Regions from separate parts of the Sphingobium sp. BHU LFT2 genome, predicted to be linked through region 3. Evidence: riboswitches for the same ligand, from Rfam matches in the RefSeq annotation. Region 3 holds a riboswitch; each other region holds the start of a gene.
What was found. Region 3 has a riboswitch for cobalamin ahead of JQK15_RS02530 (TonB-dependent receptor plug domain-containing protein). Riboswitches for the same ligand answer to the same signal wherever they lie in the genome.
Positions count from the first base shown of each region.

Region 1: another riboswitch for cobalamin. It lies ahead of JQK15_RS05295 (TonB-dependent receptor plug domain-containing protein); the one in region 3 lies ahead of JQK15_RS02530 (TonB-dependent receptor plug domain-containing protein).
Region 2: another riboswitch for cobalamin. It lies ahead of cobW (cobalamin biosynthesis protein CobW); the one in region 3 lies ahead of JQK15_RS02530 (TonB-dependent receptor plug domain-containing protein).
Region 4: another riboswitch for cobalamin. It lies ahead of JQK15_RS18325 (TonB-dependent receptor); the one in region 3 lies ahead of JQK15_RS02530 (TonB-dependent receptor plug domain-containing protein).

Region 1 is NZ_JAFCGW010000001.1:1,057,666-1,061,874, forward strand. Features, by position in the region: gene JQK15_RS05295 (TonB-dependent receptor plug domain-containing protein) at 1-1,778, opposite strand, end outside; cobalamin riboswitch at 1,915-2,107, opposite strand; gene JQK15_RS05300 (ABC transporter substrate-binding protein) at 2,174-3,034, shown strand; gene JQK15_RS05305 (acyl-CoA thioesterase) at 3,047-3,445, opposite strand; gene JQK15_RS05310 (S9 family peptidase) at 3,445-4,209, opposite strand, start outside.
Region 2 is NZ_JAFCGW010000003.1:39,204-43,412, reverse strand. Features, by position in the region: gene fahA (fumarylacetoacetase) at 1-965, shown strand, start outside; gene maiA (maleylacetoacetate isomerase) at 962-1,606, shown strand; gene JQK15_RS07515 (Rieske (2Fe-2S) protein) at 1,603-1,980, shown strand; cobalamin riboswitch at 2,011-2,250, shown strand; gene cobW (cobalamin biosynthesis protein CobW) at 2,428-3,480, shown strand; gene cobN (cobaltochelatase subunit CobN) at 3,480-4,209, shown strand, end outside.
Region 3 is NZ_JAFCGW010000001.1:513,472-517,680, forward strand. Features, by position in the region: gene JQK15_RS02525 (FecCD family ABC transporter permease) at 1-479, opposite strand, end outside; gene JQK15_RS02530 (TonB-dependent receptor plug domain-containing protein) at 466-2,322, opposite strand; cobalamin riboswitch at 2,494-2,735, opposite strand; gene JQK15_RS02535 (threonine ammonia-lyase) at 2,875-3,882, shown strand; gene dapF (diaminopimelate epimerase) at 3,923-4,209, shown strand, end outside.
Region 4 is NZ_JAFCGW010000011.1:10,400-14,608, forward strand. Features, by position in the region: gene JQK15_RS18315 (FecR family protein) at 1-477, opposite strand, end outside; gene JQK15_RS18320 (RNA polymerase sigma factor) at 586-1,164, opposite strand; cobalamin riboswitch at 1,307-1,548, shown strand; gene JQK15_RS18325 (TonB-dependent receptor) at 1,737-3,872, shown strand; gene JQK15_RS18330 (iron transporter) at 3,875-4,156, shown strand; gene JQK15_RS18335 (PepSY-associated TM helix domain-containing protein) at 4,153-4,209, shown strand, end outside.

The DNA of each region.
Region 1 (4,209 bases), 540 kb from region 3:
GCCGCATTGTCATAGCTGTGGCCGGACCAGCGCAGCGCCGCGCCGGTGGTGAGGCCGAAGGGCCAGGCATAGCTGATCGAACCATTGGCGCTGTTGCGCGGCCGGCGCGGCAGCCAATTGCCTTCGTTCGCAGTGTCCTCCGAACGATCCTCCGCCACGGTCCAGCTATAATTGCCGTCAATGGTCAGCCCCTTGACCGGCTCGACCGCCACCTGCGCCTCTATCCCATGCGCCTTGGCGCGCGCGACATTGAGATAATAGCCATAACGGCGGGTGGTGGTGCCGGGCGTGAAGCAGAGCGGATCGGTCGAACTGGAGGAACAGCTATTATAGATGATCTGGTCGGTCGTGGTCCGATCAAACCAGGTCGCACCCAGTCGCAGTTTCTCGCCAAAGAAACGCTGCTCCGCGCCCGCTTCCCAGCCATGGGCGCGTTCGGGATCGAGCGCCTGATTCCCATATTCGGAAAAGAGCTGATAGAGGGTCGGCGCCTTGAACCCCTCGCCATAGCTGGCGCGCAGCACCGTCCCGGTCGGCAGCGCCCAGACGCCACCGGCGGAAAAGAGGGTCCGGCCGCCATAGCGGTTATGATCGTCGTAGCGCAGCCCGCCGGTCAGGGTCAGGCCCGTAATCGGCTGGGCATTGAGCTGGCCATAGACGCTGGTGATCTCCGCCTTGCCGCGGGCCGGGTCGGGAATCGGCACCGAAAGCGACGCCGAAGGCGACACGCTGCGGAAGCGGCTATTCTCATTCTCCACCCCGAACAGCGCGGTCCAGCCGTCGGCGATCGCGAAGCTACCCTGATATTCCAGCCGCTGGTTGCGCCCCGCCGCGTCGAACGTCTGCTTGCGCGGGTTGCGCGGGTCGTAATTGTCGCGATCGGTGTCGGTATAGCCATAGCCGAAACGGTTGCGGAAGCGGCCGTCGAGCAGTGCGACGTTAAGGCCGGCATAGCCGACAAATTCGCGATTGGTGCCATAGGCGGGGCTGTCCGCGCTGGTGGCGTCGAAATCGACCTTACCATCGGAATAATAGCCGCGCAGATCGGCGCTGATCCCGTCCGCCAGCGCAACCTCTACCCGGCCGGTGACGCTGCGGTTGGTATAGCCGTCCTTCTCCTTGCCGCCAAAGGCCGGGCTGATCGCGGAAATACCGTCGGTGGTGAAGCTCTGGCCGCCGATCCGCCAGCTGACCGGGCCGGTCTTGCCGCCCAGCGCCGCGCGGGCGCTGACCGTGTCGCGCGATCCCGCTTCGATGTCGAAACTCCCCTCCAGCGCCTTTTCGGGCATGGCGGTCACGATATTAACGACGCCGCCGATCGCCTGGCTGCCCCACAGGGTCGACTGGGGGCCGCGCAGCACTTCGATCCGCGAGGCGTCGCCGACCAGCAGATTGGCGAAATTATAGCCGCCGCCGGCCGAGGAGGGATCGTTGAGCTTCACCCCGTCGATCACAACCACGGTCTGGTCGGATTCCGCGCCGCGGATGCGCAGCGATGTCGCCGTGCCATAGCCGCCGTTGCGCGACATGCTGACGCCGGGCGTGCGCAGCAGCAATTCGGTGACGCCCAGATCCTGCGCCCGGTCGATCGCCGCCTTGTCGAGCACGGTGACGGAAGACGACACTTGATCGGCCGGCGTGGCGATGCGGGTAGCGGTGACGAGGATCGAGGATGCCCCGGCATCGGCGGCCGCATCGGGCGGCGGCGCCTGCTGCGCCTCTTCGGCGAAGGCGGTGGTAGAGAGAAGGAAAGAACAGAAAGTCAGATATTTGAACATGCAGGCCCCCGGACGAGGGACCGCATCCCAGGGACGATATCGGTGCCCGGCCGGGCGCGACATGGTCCCCGCAATTTGCGGTCCACCTGTCGCCACGCGGGTTCACCCCCGTCCGCTCGGCACACCCTGTCCGCGCGAAGGACGACCGCGACGGGCAGGTCTCCTGGCTCGCGGGTCATCGCTGATTCATGCCGCCTTCTCAGAACCTTGTGGTCCCAATGGCATGTGGCACAAAGGCTCGCCGCTCACAGTTGCAGGGGCAGCCGGGGTCTTGAACCCCATTCCCTTTTCATCCCCGTTGCCGGGGAACCTGTCGCAGTCCGGGCGATAGGCGAGCCCGACTGGAGCGTCAATCTTCCTTGCCTGGCGGAGCGCGCCGGCTAAGGGAGGTGGCCATGCGGATATTTGCGTCCATCGGCCCCGGCAAGGGAATGATCGCCCTGATGATCGCCCTGATCGGCGGCGCTACATTATGGGCGGCTACCGCTCGCCAGCCTGCCAATGCAAGCAAACGTCCGCAACGGATCGTGTCGCTCAACCTGTGCGCCGACCAGTTGCTGGTCGCGCTGGCCGATCGCGACCAGATTGCCGGGCTGACCCATAATGCCGGCGATCGGCAGATGTCGGCGGTGGCTGCCGTAACGAAGGGCCTGCCCATCCTCGATGGATCGGCCGAGCAGATTTTGGCAACCAATCCCGATCTGGTGATCGGCATGCCGGCGCGGCGCAATCCGGCGATCGCGATCCTCAAGGCCCAGCATTATCCCGCCGTCGACCTCAAAAGCGCGGACAGCTATGCCGATATCGTCGCGTCGATCCGCACCGTGGCGCAGGCCATTGGCCATACCGACCGGGGCGAAGCAATGATCGCGCGGATGGACCGGGATCTGGCCGCCCTGCCCCGCGCCCCCAAACAGAAGATCGCGGCCTATTATCAGCGGCGCGGCTACATGACCGGCACCGGCACGCTGGTCGACGACCTGATGACGCGGGCGGGGCTGCGCAACCTGGCCGCCGACCTTGGCAAGCCGGCGATCGCGCAGGTCAGCCTGGAGGAGATGGTCGCCGCCCGGCCCGACTATCTGATCGTCGAGAGCGCCACCGACCGGATCACCGACCAGGGCACCGAAATGCTGCACCATCCCGTGCTGCGCGACATAGCGCGCATCAGCCTGCCCCAGGCCTGGACCGTGTGCGGCGGACCGGCCTATGTGCAGGCGGCACGCGCCCTCTCCCAGGCCGTCAGCGCCCGCTGAAGCTGGGCCGGCTCAGCCCTCGATGAAGTTGGCGGCTACCTCGGCCGGCACCCGCATCAGCCGGCCGCTTTCCTTGTCGATCATCGCCCAGGTGGATTTCGCCGACACCTTCACCTTGCCGTCCGGTCCGGTGAACTCGATCAGCCGGTCGAACCGCGCGCCGCGCGGCCCTTCCGGTATCCAGGTGCGGCCCGATACGACATCGCCCTCGGTCACGTTGCCGCGATAATCGACCTCATGCCGGGTCACGACCCAGATATAGGCGTCGACATGGGCCGGGTCGGCATCGGTCATCCAATGTTCGACCGACAATTGCTCCATCCACTGCACCCACACCGCATTGTTCACATGGCCCAGCACATCGATATGCTCGGGCCGCGCGGTGAACTGCTTGGTGAAGCTCGACGCCATCAGCCTTCCACTCCCAGCTGCCACAGGATGAACGCAAATTCCTCGGCGGTCTCGTGCAGGCTCTCGAACCGGCCCGACTTGCCACCATGGCCCGCGCCCATATTGGTCTTGAGCAGCAGGATATTCTTGTCGGTCTTGGTGGCGCGCAGCTTTGCCACCCATTTGGCCGGCTCCCAATAGGTGACGCGCGGATCGTTCAGCCCGGCAGTCACCATCAGCGGCGGATAATGTTGCGCGGTGACATGGGTGTAAGGGTCATAGGACTGGATGGTGCGGAATGCGGCCTCATCCTCGATCGGATTGCCCCATTCGGGCCATTCGCCCGGCGTCAGTGGCAGCGTTTCGTCCAGCATGGTGTTGAGCACATCGACGAACGGCACATGCGCCACCACCGCGCCCCACAGGTCGGGGTCGGAGTTGATGACCGCGCCCATCAGCTCGCCGCCGGCCGATCCGCCCGAAATGCTGATCCTGCCCCTGGCAGAATAGCCAAGATCGATCAGCCCCTTCGCAACATCGACGAAATCGGTGAAGGTGTTGGTGCGCTTGTCGAGCTTGCCGTCCAGATACCATTGCTGGCCCATATCGTCGCCGCCGCGAATATGGGCGATGGCAAAGGCAAAGCCGCGATCCAGCAGCGACAGGCGGCTGGTCGAGAAACCCGGCTCCATCGCCAGGCCATAGGCGCCATAGCCATAGAGGTGCAGCGGCGCGCTGCCGTCGCGGGGGAAATCCGCGGGATAGACGATCGACACCGGAATCTG
Region 2 (4,209 bases), on a different contig from region 3:
TGCTGCACCGGGCGGCGGACTGCATGCTGCATCTGCCGGCGCGGATCGGCGACTATAGCGACTTCTATGTCGGCATCCATCACGCCAACAATATCGGCCGCCAGTTCCGGCCCGACAATCCGCTGCTGCCCAATTATAAATATGTGCCGATCGGCTATCATGGCCGGGCATCCTCGATCCGCCCGTCGGGCGCGCCGCTGGTCCGCCCGCGCGGCCAGCGCAAGCCGCCCGAGGTCGATGTGCCGGTGGTCGGCCCGACCGCCCGGCTCGACTATGAGCTGGAACTGGGCGTGTGGATCGGCGCCGGCAATGATCTGGGAAGCCCGATCCCCATCAGCGAGGCGGCCGATCATGTCGCCGGCTTCTGCCTGCTCAACGACTGGTCGGCGCGCGACTTCCAGGCGTGGGAATATCAGCCGCTGGGGCCTTTCCTCGCCAAGAATTTCCATTCGACCATTTCACCCTGGGTGGTGACGCCCGAGGCGCTGGCGCCGTTCCGCATCGCCCAGCCGCCCCGGCCGCAGGGCGATCCCGCGCCGCTGCCTTACCTCAGTGATGCCGACGACCAGGCCCATGGCGCGCTGGCGCTGACGCTGGAAGTCTATCTCTCCACCCAGGCGATGCGCGACGCGGGCCAGCCACCGATGCGGCTGAGCCAGGGGCCGGCGAGCAACATGTACTGGACCGTCAGCCAGATCGTCACCCATCATGCGTCCAATGGCTGCAACCTGATGCCCGGCGACTTGCTGGGCAGCGGCACCATTTCCGCTCCGACGCGCGACGGCTATGGCAGCCTGATGGAGATCAGCAGTGGCGGCCGCGAGCCGATCAGCCTGCCATCGGGCGAGACGCGCTGCTTCCTGGAGGATGGCGACGAGGTGACATTACGCGCCACCGCGTCCGCCCCCGGCCATGTGTCGATCGGCTTTGGCGAATGCCGCGCGATGATCGTGCCGGCGCGATGAGCGACCTCACCCTTCATGGCTATTGGCGGTCGAGCGCGAGCTATCGCGTGCGGATCGCGCTGGCCCTGAAGGGTGTCGACTATGCGCAGGTCGCCCATGACCTGCGCAGCGGTGCGCAGCGGGCACCCGACTATCAGGCGCTGGCGCCGCAGGGGCTGGTGCCCGCACTGGTCGATGGCGACAGCGTGCTGACGCAGAGCGGCGCGATCCTGGAATGGATCGAGGCGCGCTGGCCGCAGCCGCCTTTGCTGCCCGCCGACCCCGGCGATGCCGCGATCGTCCGTGCCATGGCCGGCATCATCGCCTGCGATATCCATCCGCTCGGCAATCTGCGCGTGTTGCAGGCGCTGCGGCAGGATTTTGGTGCCAGCGAGAATCAGGTCCGCGCCTGGATCGGCCGCTGGACTGGCGAAGGGCTGGCCGCGCTCGAAACACTGGTCGCCCGTCACGGCGGCACCCATGCCTTTGGCGACAGCCCGAGTTTCGCCGACTGCCATATCGTGCCCCAGCTCTACAATGCCCGGCGCTTCGGCGTCGACCTGACGCCCTTTCCGCGGCTGTGCGCCGTGGACGCGGCGGCATGCGCGCTCCCCGCCTTTGCCGCCGCGCACCCCGATCGCCAGCCCGACGCCGACGCATGAGCGACGCCGACACGCGCCTGTTCGCGACGCCGGCGGGCGTGCGCCTTTGCCCGATCGAGCAGTTCGCCGACGGCAAGGCGCGCAATTTCGTGCTGCAGATGCGGGCCGGCCGCTTCCATGGCTTTGCCGTGCGCACCGGCGATCATGTCGCCGGCTTTGTCGACCAATGCCCCCATGCCGGCCTGCCGCTGGCGCAGCAGCTGGACGATTATCTGACCCCGGATGGCAGCCATATCCGCTGTAGCTGGCACGGCGCCATTTTCCGCCGCGACGATGGTGTCTGCGTCGGCGGGCCGTGCGTCGGTCAGCGCCTTACGCCCTGGCCACTCGCCATCGCCGCTGGCTGGATTGTCACCGCTGCCCAAAGCGACTAGGAACCGGCCCAGGGACGGCGCTTCGCATCGTCCCGACATGATCGCGCCGGTGCCCCCACGGGGGCTTAAAATGGGAAGGCGGTGCGGATGCCATGGCGTCCAAATCCGCAGCTGTCCCTGCAACTGTGAGCGGCGAGCGTGATGAACAGCGCCCTCCCCAGCCGGGAGGGCAGCCACTGGGCCGGACGCTAAATCCTGCGAGGCCTGGGAAGGCCGTTCCTCCCGCTATGACCCGCAAGCCAGGAGACCTGCCGGCGTTTAGGTCGCTCTTGCTTTGGTCCAGGGGATGGCCGGGGCACGGTGTTCCGTCTGAGCGACAGGTTGGCGGCTGGAGCCGCGCGGTCACGCATCTGCGGGCGAACAAGCGCCCGTCCGCGATGCCGGCCGGCCGTGCGTGCGCGCCCGGTTCGCTCCCGCCCCGGTTGCTCCGGCGCGCGAGTATTTGTCATGGCCAACACTGCATCTGCCAAGATTCCGACCACCGTCATCACCGGCTTCCTGGGCGCGGGCAAGACCACGCTGATCCGCCATCTGCTGGAAAATGCGAAGGGGCGCCGGCTCGCCCTCATCATCAACGAATTTGGCGATGTCGGCGTCGACGGCGAACTGGTGAAGGGCTGCAACGACGCCGCCTGCCCGGAAGAGGATATTGTCGAGCTGGCCAATGGCTGCATCTGTTGCACCGTGGCCGACGATTTCCTGCCGACCATGACCGCGCTGCTCGACCGGCCGAGCCCGCCCGACCATATCATCATCGAGACGTCGGGGCTGGCCCTGCCCAAGCCGCTGGTCAAGGCCTTCCAGTGGCCCGACATCCGCACCCGCGCCACGGTGGACGGGGTGGTCGCGCTGATCGACGCCGATGCGGTCGCTGCCGGTCGCTTTGCCACCGACGAGGCGGCGCTGGCCGCCGCGCGTGCCGCCGATCCCAATCTGGACCATGACAGCCCGCTGGAGGAATTGTTCGAGGATCAGCTCGCCTGTGCCGATATGGTGGTGCTGAACAAGAGCGACCTGGTCGATGCCGACACGCTGGCCGCGGTCGAGGCGCAGGTCGATGCCGAGACGCGGCCCGGCGTAAAGATCGTCCGCGCCGCCCATGGTGCGGTCGATATCGGCGCGCTGCTGGGCATCGTCGCGGCGGCGGAGGATGATCTCGACGCCCGGCCCTCGCACCATGAGGCGGAGGGCGAGGATCATGACCATGATGATTTCGACAGCTTCGTCGTCAGTGGCGATGCGGTTGCCGATCCCGACACGCTGGTGCAGGCGCTGTCCGCGCTGATCGCCACCCACGACGTGCTGCGCGTCAAGGGCATGGTCGCGGTCGCGGGCAAACCGATGCGCCTCGTCGTGCAGGCGGTCGGCCCGCGCATCCAGCATTTCTTCGACCGCCCCTGGCAGGCGGGGGAGGCGCGCCGCACCCAGCTGGTGGTGATCGGCCAGAAGGGGCTGGACCGCGCCGCTATCGAGGCCGACATCCAGGCCGTGCTCGGCTGATGCATCTCCTGTCCGCCACGCCGGGAACGATCAGCGACGGCGAGGAGGCGATCGACCTAGACCAGCCGCCCGGCGACATCGTCATCCTGACCGTGGCGGACAGCGATCTGGCCTGTTTCGCCGCCGCCGCCGCGCGCCTGCCCGATGATGCGCCGAGCGTGCGGCTGGCTAATCTGCTGCAGCTCAAACATCCCTATTCGGTCGATCTCTATGTCGAGAAGGTGATCGCCAAGGCGCGGTTCGTCTGCGTCATCCTGCTCGGCGGCAAGAGCTATTGGCCCTATGGCGTGGACGAGATTGCACAGGTCGCGCGCGAAAGGGGCATCGCCTTCGCCGCGATCGCCGACGGGCGCGAGGGCGATCCCGCGCTGGATCTGGCTTCCACCGTGCCGGCGGCGATGCGCGAGCAGCTGCGCGACTATCTGCGCCAGGGCGGCACCGCCAATGCGCTGTCCTTCCTGCGCTGCGCCGCCCGGCTGACCGGCGCGGATGCGGGCGAGCCAGACCATCCGCTGCCGATTGCCGACGCGGGCCTCTATCTGCCCGGCCATGACCGGCCCGGCGTGGCGGAACTGCGCGCGACCTGGGTCGAGGGGCGGCCGGTGGCGCTGCTGATCTTCTATCGCGCGCTGGTGGTCGCCGGCACGCTGAGCGCGGTCGATGCGATGGTCGCGGCCCTTGGCGCGCGCGGCTTCAATGTCGCCGCCGTGCATGTCCGCGCGCTGCGCG
Region 3 (4,209 bases):
GCCAGCGTCGCGACGGCAATGCCGGCCAGGATCAGCGTCAACGGGCTTTCCGACGGCCCGGCAAGCAGGAACAGCGCGCCGATCGCCGCCAGCGCGGTGACGATCGCCAGCAGCGGCAACGCCATCGGGTGCAGTTCGGACAGGCCGAAATAAAGCGCGATCACCGCCCCCAGCGCCGCCGCATTGGACACGCCCAGCACGGCGGGTTCGGCCAGCGGATTACGCAGATAGCCCTGCAATGCCGCACCCGACAGGCCCAGCATGGCGCCGACCAGCAGGCCGATCGCCATGCGCGGCAGGCGCAGGTCGATGACGATCGCGCGCGCCACCATGTCGCCACCGCCCGCCAGCACCGCCAAGATGCGCGCCGGCGCGATCGTCACCGATCCCAGCGCGACCGACGCGATGCCCGCGACCAGCAGCAGGGCGATCAGCCCCGGCAGCAACAGGGGATGCCGCCGCTCCTTAGAAGCGGACACGCACGCCGCCATAGGCCGACCGGCCATAGGTGCCATAGCCATAGGCCGTGGCGTAATCCGCATCGAACAGATTGTCGATCCGGCCATAGACTTCCAGATGGTCGCCCACGGGGAAGGACGCGCGCAGCCCGGCCAGCGCATAGCCGTCGAGCCGGCGCGTGTTGGCCGTGTCGTCATAGCTGTCGCCAACCATGGTCAGGGTCGCGCCGGTCGACAGGCCGAAGGCCCAGAGATAGTCGGCCGACACACTCACCGCATTGGCGGCGCGGCGCGGCAGGCGATTGCCGTCGGTGGCCCCGCCCGACCGGTCGCGCGCATCGACATAGCTGTAGGACGCCGCCACCGTCAGCGCCTCGACCGGCTTCAGCGTCAGCGTCGCTTCCACGCCCTTGGCGCGGGTCCGGTCCAGATTGCCATAGATGTAGGTCGCATAGTCATAGTTGATCTGGTTGCGGGTATCGCGTCGGAAGGCGGTCAGCGACAGCACCGCCTTGTCCCCGTCCAGGCTCTGGTCGAAGCCGATATCATAGCTTTTCGACCGCTCCGGCCGCAGCGCGCTGTTGCCGCTATAGGTGTCGTAAAGCTGATAGAGCGACGGCGCCTTGAACCCCTCGCCATAGGAAAGGCGGATATTGGTCGCGCCGGCGTTCGGCGTGTAATTGGCGTTGGCGCCAAAGGTGGTCGCGCCGCCGAACTGGCTATGATCGTCATGGCGCAACCCGCCGGTGACGGCGAGGCCGGTGAGCGGCTTCACCACCGCCAGCGCATAGACGCTGTCGATATTCGCCTTCGCGCTCGCTATGTCGCCAAAGCCGAAATACTCATAGTCCGGCCGCTCATGCTCATAGCCGAAGATCAGCTTGGCCTGATCCACCGGGGCATAGACACCCTCATATTCGAAGCGCAGATTGGTGCCCGAATAGCCATAGTCCGGGTCGGTGCCGCGCACGAAATAATAGTCGCGATCGTTGCGCATCCAGGTGACGGCGGCACGGTTGGTCAGCTTGCCGTCGAGCAGCGCCAGATTGATCCCGGCATAGCCGACATATTGGTCCAGCTTGCTGACGTCGCTGCTGTCGGCCGGCGCGCCGAAGAAGCTGTCATAGTCGAGATCGGCATGGATATAGTAACCGCGCAGGTCGAGGCTCAGCGTGTCGGAAAAGGCGATCTTCAGCTTGGCGTTGGTGGCGATATTCTCATAGCCATCCTTCTCCACGCCGCCAAACGACCGGCCGACCGAGGAAATGCCGTCGGTGTTGAAATAGGCGACGCCCAACCCGCCCGACACCGCGCCGCGCGTGCCCGACACATCGGCCTTGGCGTTCAGCGTATCGCTATAGCCATAATCGGCCGAGGCGTTAACCTCGAAACCCTCGCTGGGCGCGCCGGTCATCACATTGACCACGCCGCCGATCGCCTGGCTGCCATAGACCACCGAGTTGGAGCCGCGCAGCACTTCGATCCGGCGGATATTGCCGGTCAGCAGATGGCCGAAATCATAGCCGTCGCCGATGCCGCTCGGGTCGTTGACCTTGACCCCGTCGATCAGCACCAGCGTCTGGGTCGTCTCCGCGCCGCGCAGCGACACGCCGGTCACGCCGCCGGTGGAGCCGTTGCGGCTGAAGCGGACGCCCGGCGTGGTGGCGAGCAGTTCGACGACATCGACCGCCTGGCGCGTTCTGATCGTGTCGGCATCGATCACCGTGATCGCCTGGCCGACCTCGTCGCGCGGCTGCGCAATGCCCGAAGCGGTGACGACGATATCGTCATCCTGTGCCAGATCCTGGGCCAGTGCCGGCGTAGCGGCCAGCAGCGCGATCAGCGAAATCCCCAACATCTTCATTTTATCGTCCCCCGGCGTCCGTCGATTTGGAACCGGGGCGTCCGCACAAGCGGTCGCTGCGTGAGGATCGGGAAGACGCCAGCACCCCGCCCCACGCATCGATGCGGCCCCGGCCGCCATGGGCGTCGCTCGACGGAAACACCGCGCCATGGCCATCCCCTGGGCCAGGGCAAGAGCGACCAGACGCCGGCAGGTCTCCTGGCTCGCGGGTCAGGGCAGCGATGCGCCAGCCTTCCCGGACCTGTCGGTCCAGTGGCCGGTTCCGGCCCTCCCCTTTTGAAGAGCTTGGGAACCCTGCGCATCGCGCTCACCGCTTACAGTTGCAGGGACAGCCGCGGATTTGGAAGGGCTGCGCCCCCCGCACCGCATTCCCGTTTTCAGCCCTTGCGGGCACCGGCGCGATCATGCGCGTCCGGGGCTTTGGATCACCCCGGCGCGCGGCCCCCATAAGCCAAAGCACAAGCCCTGCCAAGCGGGCCAGGATCGCCCCGGCGGATCGTTGCGCGGCGCCGGCGGGCGGCTATGCAGAGGCCTCTGACCCAAGGAGCCGACATGTCCGATTCGCCAGATCTATCCTTGATGGCCATCACTGCCGCCGACGTCGCCGATGCCGCGCGGCTGATCGCGCCGGCGGCGGTCCGCACCCCGCTGATCGAGAATGCCGCGCTCAACGATTTGTGCGGCCGGCGCGTGCTGGTGAAGTTCGAGGGCGCCCAGCATAGCGGATCGTTCAAGTTCCGTGGCGCCTATAACCGCCTCGCCCGGCTGAACGATGCGGAACGGGCGGCGGGCGTCGTCGCCTGGTCCTCGGGCAATCATGCCCAGGGCGTCGCCTTTGCCGCCCGCCTGCTCGGCATTCCCGCCACGATCGTGATGCCGGCCGATGCCCCGGCGATCAAGACCGCCAACACCCGCGCGCTCGGCGCAGAGGTCGTTCCCTATGACCGCTTCACCCAGAGCCGCGAGGAAATCGCCACCGCCCTGGCCACCGAACGCGGCGCGACGCTGGTTCCCTCCTTCGACGATCCCTTCATCATCGCCGGCCAGGGCACGATCGGCCTCGAAATACTCGACCAGGCCCAGGCCGCCGGCGCCGACCTCGCACAGATTCTCGTCTGCTGCGGTGGCGGTGGGCTGGTCGCGGGCACGGCCACGGCGATCAAGACCGCCCGCCCGGACATCAGCGTCTATGCGGTCGAGCCTGCCGGTTTCGAAGATACCGCCCGCTCGCTCGCCAGCGGCGTGCGCGAAAGTGTCTCGCCCGACGCGCGCAGCATCTGCGACGCCCTGCTGGCGCCCAGCCCCGGCGCGCTGACCTTCCCGATCAACCATGCCCTGCTGGCCGGCGGCCTGGTCGTCAGCGACGATCAGGTGCGCGACGCGATGCGCTTCGCCTTCACCACGCTCAAGCTGGTGGTCGAACCGGGCGGCGCGGTCGCCCTCGCCGCCATGCTCGCCGGCCTCGCCCCGCCCACCGACGGCGCCACCGCCCTCGTCATCTCCGGCGCCAATGTCGATCCGGCCGCCTATGCCGCGATCATCGGCGGCCAAGACGCCTGACCGCTGGTCTTTTGCCCCGTCCCGCACTAAATGCGGCGCCATGATGAGCCGCTTTTCCAAGATGCATGGTCTGGGCAATGATTTCGTCGTGATCGACGCGCGCCAGGCGCCGGTCGCGATGACGGAAGCGCGCGCCCGCGCCATTGCCGATCGCCATGCCGGCATCGGCTGCGACCAGCTGATCGTCATCGGCGATGCGGAGGCCGGCGATCAGGCCGACGTGTCGATGCTGATCTTCAATTCCGACGGTTCGGAAGTGGAAGCCTGTGGCAATGCCACCCGCTGCGTGCCGCTGTTCGTTGGCAAGGATGTGCTGATCCGGACCAG
Region 4 (4,209 bases), on a different contig from region 3:
CACATGCACGATCCGGCGATCCGGCTGGTAATCGATGGATATGGCGCTGTCGGTATTGAGCTGGACCTGCGATCCATCGGCAAGGGTCATGGTGCGCTGTTCGCCCGTCGCCGTCATCGCATCGGACCGCAGCGCTGTCGGCCAGTCCCCGATCGCGCCCGCGACAAGAAGGGCGACGCTGGCCGCGACGGCCGGCGCAGTCCATTTTCTTTTGCCTTCCGGTCGGCCGACCGGCGGATAGCCCGGCAATGGCGGCTCGCTGAGCCTGCGCTGCGTCACTTCCGAACGAATGGCCGGATGCCCCATGAAGCGCCACGCCGCACGGGCCTTCTCAAAGGCCGGCGGGTGACGGGGATCGCTGCCCAGCCATTGTTCCAGAGCCGCAATGCCATCATCGGTCAGGCCGGCATCCTGTTCGACCGCCCAGCGCGTCGCGGCATCCTCGATCGGATCCGGAGCATCGTCGTCAGCGCCCATAATGCATTCCGATCGCTTCTCCCGCCTCAACCATGGAAATTTCACACTTTCCATAATCATTGACGTTCGAAAGCGGCATCCGGACACTCCGCAAGCCAACAAATCGCCTCATTCACTTTCCCCTAGTCGGGTCATGCAATGCTGCAAAGCCTGCTGGAGATGTCGGACGACCATGCTGCGGGAAATCCCGATCCGATGCGCAATGTCGTCCAGAGTAAGCTCGTCAAATTTGCGCAGGATGAAGATTTCTCTGGTTCGCGCGGGGAGTTCGTCGATGGCGGCCATCGTCACGGCCAGACGCTGGCGATCGGACAGTTCGGTATCGGCTCCAACCATGTCGGCCGGGATTTCCTCGGGGAGCGTATCGGCGGCGTGGAACAGGGCAGCATATCTGCCGTCCGCCCTGATGCGATCCTTCGCAAGATTGGCGGCCAGCCTGAACAGATAGGCCCGCTTGTTCAGGATTGGCGGATCATCCTCGATACGCTGCACCCTGAACCAGAGGCTTTGCGTGACGTCCTCCGCTGCCGGCCGATCGCGCAATATGCTTTCGACAAGTCGCAGGAGCGACGTGCGCTCTTGCAGGAGCAGGCGCGTAAGGGCGGCGGCGTTGTTGAGCATCGCTATCTGCCGCCGCATTACGTGCATTGATAATCGTTCGCAACAACTCATGTGCCGCTTGTTCATGACTGCTAACGGGGCGGTGTGTTCAGCACCTGAGCGTCAGGGACAGCCGCATACCGGCCGTCCAGGCATGACCAAATTCCACGTTCTACGAATTTCTTGCTATCCTGTTCGATAGCCCATAGTTCCCAGCCCGTCCCCTACCGGGGGACAAGATCGCGTTGGTGCTTCGAAAGAGGCTTAAAAGGGAACGCGGTGGAGGGGTACTGCCCCTGAAGCCGAGGCTGTCCCTGCAACTGTAAGCGGATAGCGCGATGCATATCTCGGCAGGCCAAGGATGCCTGTCGCAGCCACTGGGCCGGACGCTAACTCCTGCGAGGCCTGGGAAGGCCGTGCATCGTGCAATGACCCGTGAGCCAGGAGACCTGCCAGCGTCCGGTCGCTCTTGCCTTGGTCCAGGGGATGGCCGCGGCACGGTGTATTCCGTCTGAGCGACGAACTTGCGGCCAGGCCGCAACGGTGGGTTCCGCCGGTCGCTCGTTTGCGCCCGGTCTCCACCGCTGCGCCCGTGCGAGGAGACGTCCTCCTGCGCGGGAACCTGTCCGTTCGACTGGAAAACGCAACGGGGGTTACACATGAATACACGATCGCTTCTTTCCGGCCTGATCCGTTCCGGCGCATCATGTTGCGCACTGGCGGCAAGTGTCACCGCAACGCATGCTCAGGAGACCGCCGACGCCGCGCCCGGTGGCACGGAGAACATCGTCGTCACGGCGCGCAAGGCCGGCGTCCTGCAACTTGGCCAGCAGGCCGATGCCTCCAGCCGCCTTGGCCTGACGCCTATGCAGACGCCCGCAAGCGTCGATGTCATCACCAAGGAGATGATCCGCAGTCTTGGTGACCGCACGGTCGTTGCGGCGGCGGCGCGCGCGCCGGGCCTGATCAACAATTCCTCGGCATTCGCCTATTCCCTGAGTTCGCGCGGGTTCACCGGCTACACCTCGGTGATGCAGCTCTATGACGGCATGCGGGTCTATACGACGACCACGCAGACCTTCCCCGCCGATCCCTGGATGGCCGAGCGCATCGAGGTGCTGCGCGGCGCAGCGTCCGTGCTCTATGGCGAAGGCGGCATCGGCGGCGCCATCAACGTTGTGCGCAAAAAGCCCAACACCGAAGAGTTCGAAGGTGAACTACGCCTCAGCGGCGGCTCTTTCGATACATATGCAGCGGCCGGCGGGATCGGCGGGCCAATCGGGGACAAGCTGTCCTACCGCGTGGATCTCAGCTACAACCGGTCGGACGGCTGGATGGAGCGCGGACGCTCCCGTAGTCTCGCCCTGTCGGCCGCGCTGCGCTACCAGGCCAATGACGATCTAGTGCTGACCCTGACGCATGACCGCGCCGATCTCGATCCGACGATCTGGTATGGTACGCCGCTGCGGGATGGCAAGCTGGTCCGCGATATCCGCAAGAAGAACTACAATATCGCCGACCGCTCGTTGCGCTTCGACGACGCCTGGACCCAGGCCAAGGCGGAATGGACGCCGGCGGACGGCGTGGCGATCACCAACGTCGCGTACTATCTCACCGGTTTCAAGCACTGGCGCAATGCGGAGGGCTATGCCTGGTCCGGCGATCAGATCCGCCGGTCGAGCTATCTGGAAATCTTCTACAAGACCAAGCAGTGGGGCGACCGCTTCAACGCTGTGTTCGACCACACATTGCTGGGCATGAACCACCGCCTAAGCCTGGGCGGAGAGTATAACAGCGGATCGCTGCTGCGTACCGACAGTTCGCCCAATTCCCGCTCCGATCTGGTGGATCCCTACGACTACGCGCCCGGCACGTTTCTGGATGGCGCCTTCGGCACACGCTACAAGTACAAGACCAATGTACAGCAATGGGCGCTGTTCGGCGAAAGCCGCCTCTCGCTGTCGGATCGACTGTCGCTGGTGACGGGCCTGCGCTACGATCGCCCGAAGACCGAGCGCCATGATGCGCTCGATCCGAGCGCCAACTACACCGCGCGCTATCCCAGTACCAGTTGGCGTGCGGGGCTGGTCTACAATCCCACGGACACGATCTCGCTTTACGCGCAATATTCCGCGGCCGCCGATCCGGTGACGGCGTTCCTCACCGCTACGCTGGCACAGACGAGCTTCGATGTATCGACCGGGCGGCAATGGGAAGCGGGTGCCAAGGCGACCTTTCTCGACGGGCGCGGCGAATTCACGCTGTCGGGCTATCGCATCGTCAAGAAGAAGATCCTGACACGCTCCGCCAATGATCCCACGGTGTCTGTGCAGGTCGGCCAGCAATCGTCGTACGGCGTCGAGGCATCGTTCGGACTGGCCGTGACCAGGACATTCAGCATCCTGACCAACGGAACGATCCTGAACGCGCAATATGACGACTTCGACGAACTGATCGGCACGGCGCTTGTCAGCCGCAACGGCAACATGCCGATCGGGGTTGCCGAAAAGGCAGCCAATCTGTGGCTTTCTTGGCGGCCGGTGCAACCGCTGCACCTCGACACCGGCCTGCGCTATGTCGGCAAACGCTATTCGGACGCCGCCAATACCCGTCGCATTCCGGCCTATACGCTCGTCGATGCTTCGGCCCGCTACGACCTGGGCAAGAAGACGAGCGTGACGCTCAACCTGCGCAATGTCTTCGACCGGATCTACGTCCAGAACAGCTATTCCACCTCGCAGTGGGTGCTGGGTGAGCCGCGCAGCGTCGCGGTGACGTTCGAGCAGCGGTTCTGATCGTGCCGGCGAGGCAGGAGCCGGGCTGGCGCACCATCGCGCCGCGCGTGCTGGCATCGACGGTCGGCACCTATGGTCTGTGTTATGCGTGGATTTGCGCGGCGGTACGCCTGCTGCCGATGGATGCGGTTGACGCCAACATCCTTGCGACCTGCCTCGCCTTCATATTGTTCGTTGCGGTGATCCTTCGCGCCTTCGCGGTGCGCAGCGTCACGCGGATCTGGGGCGAACTGCTGGTGGGCACGGCCCTCCCCTTCGCCCTGATGCTGGGGGTCGCCAGATGAAGGATAGCCTGCGCCAATCCATGGGCTGGTTCCATACATGGTGTGGGCTGCTG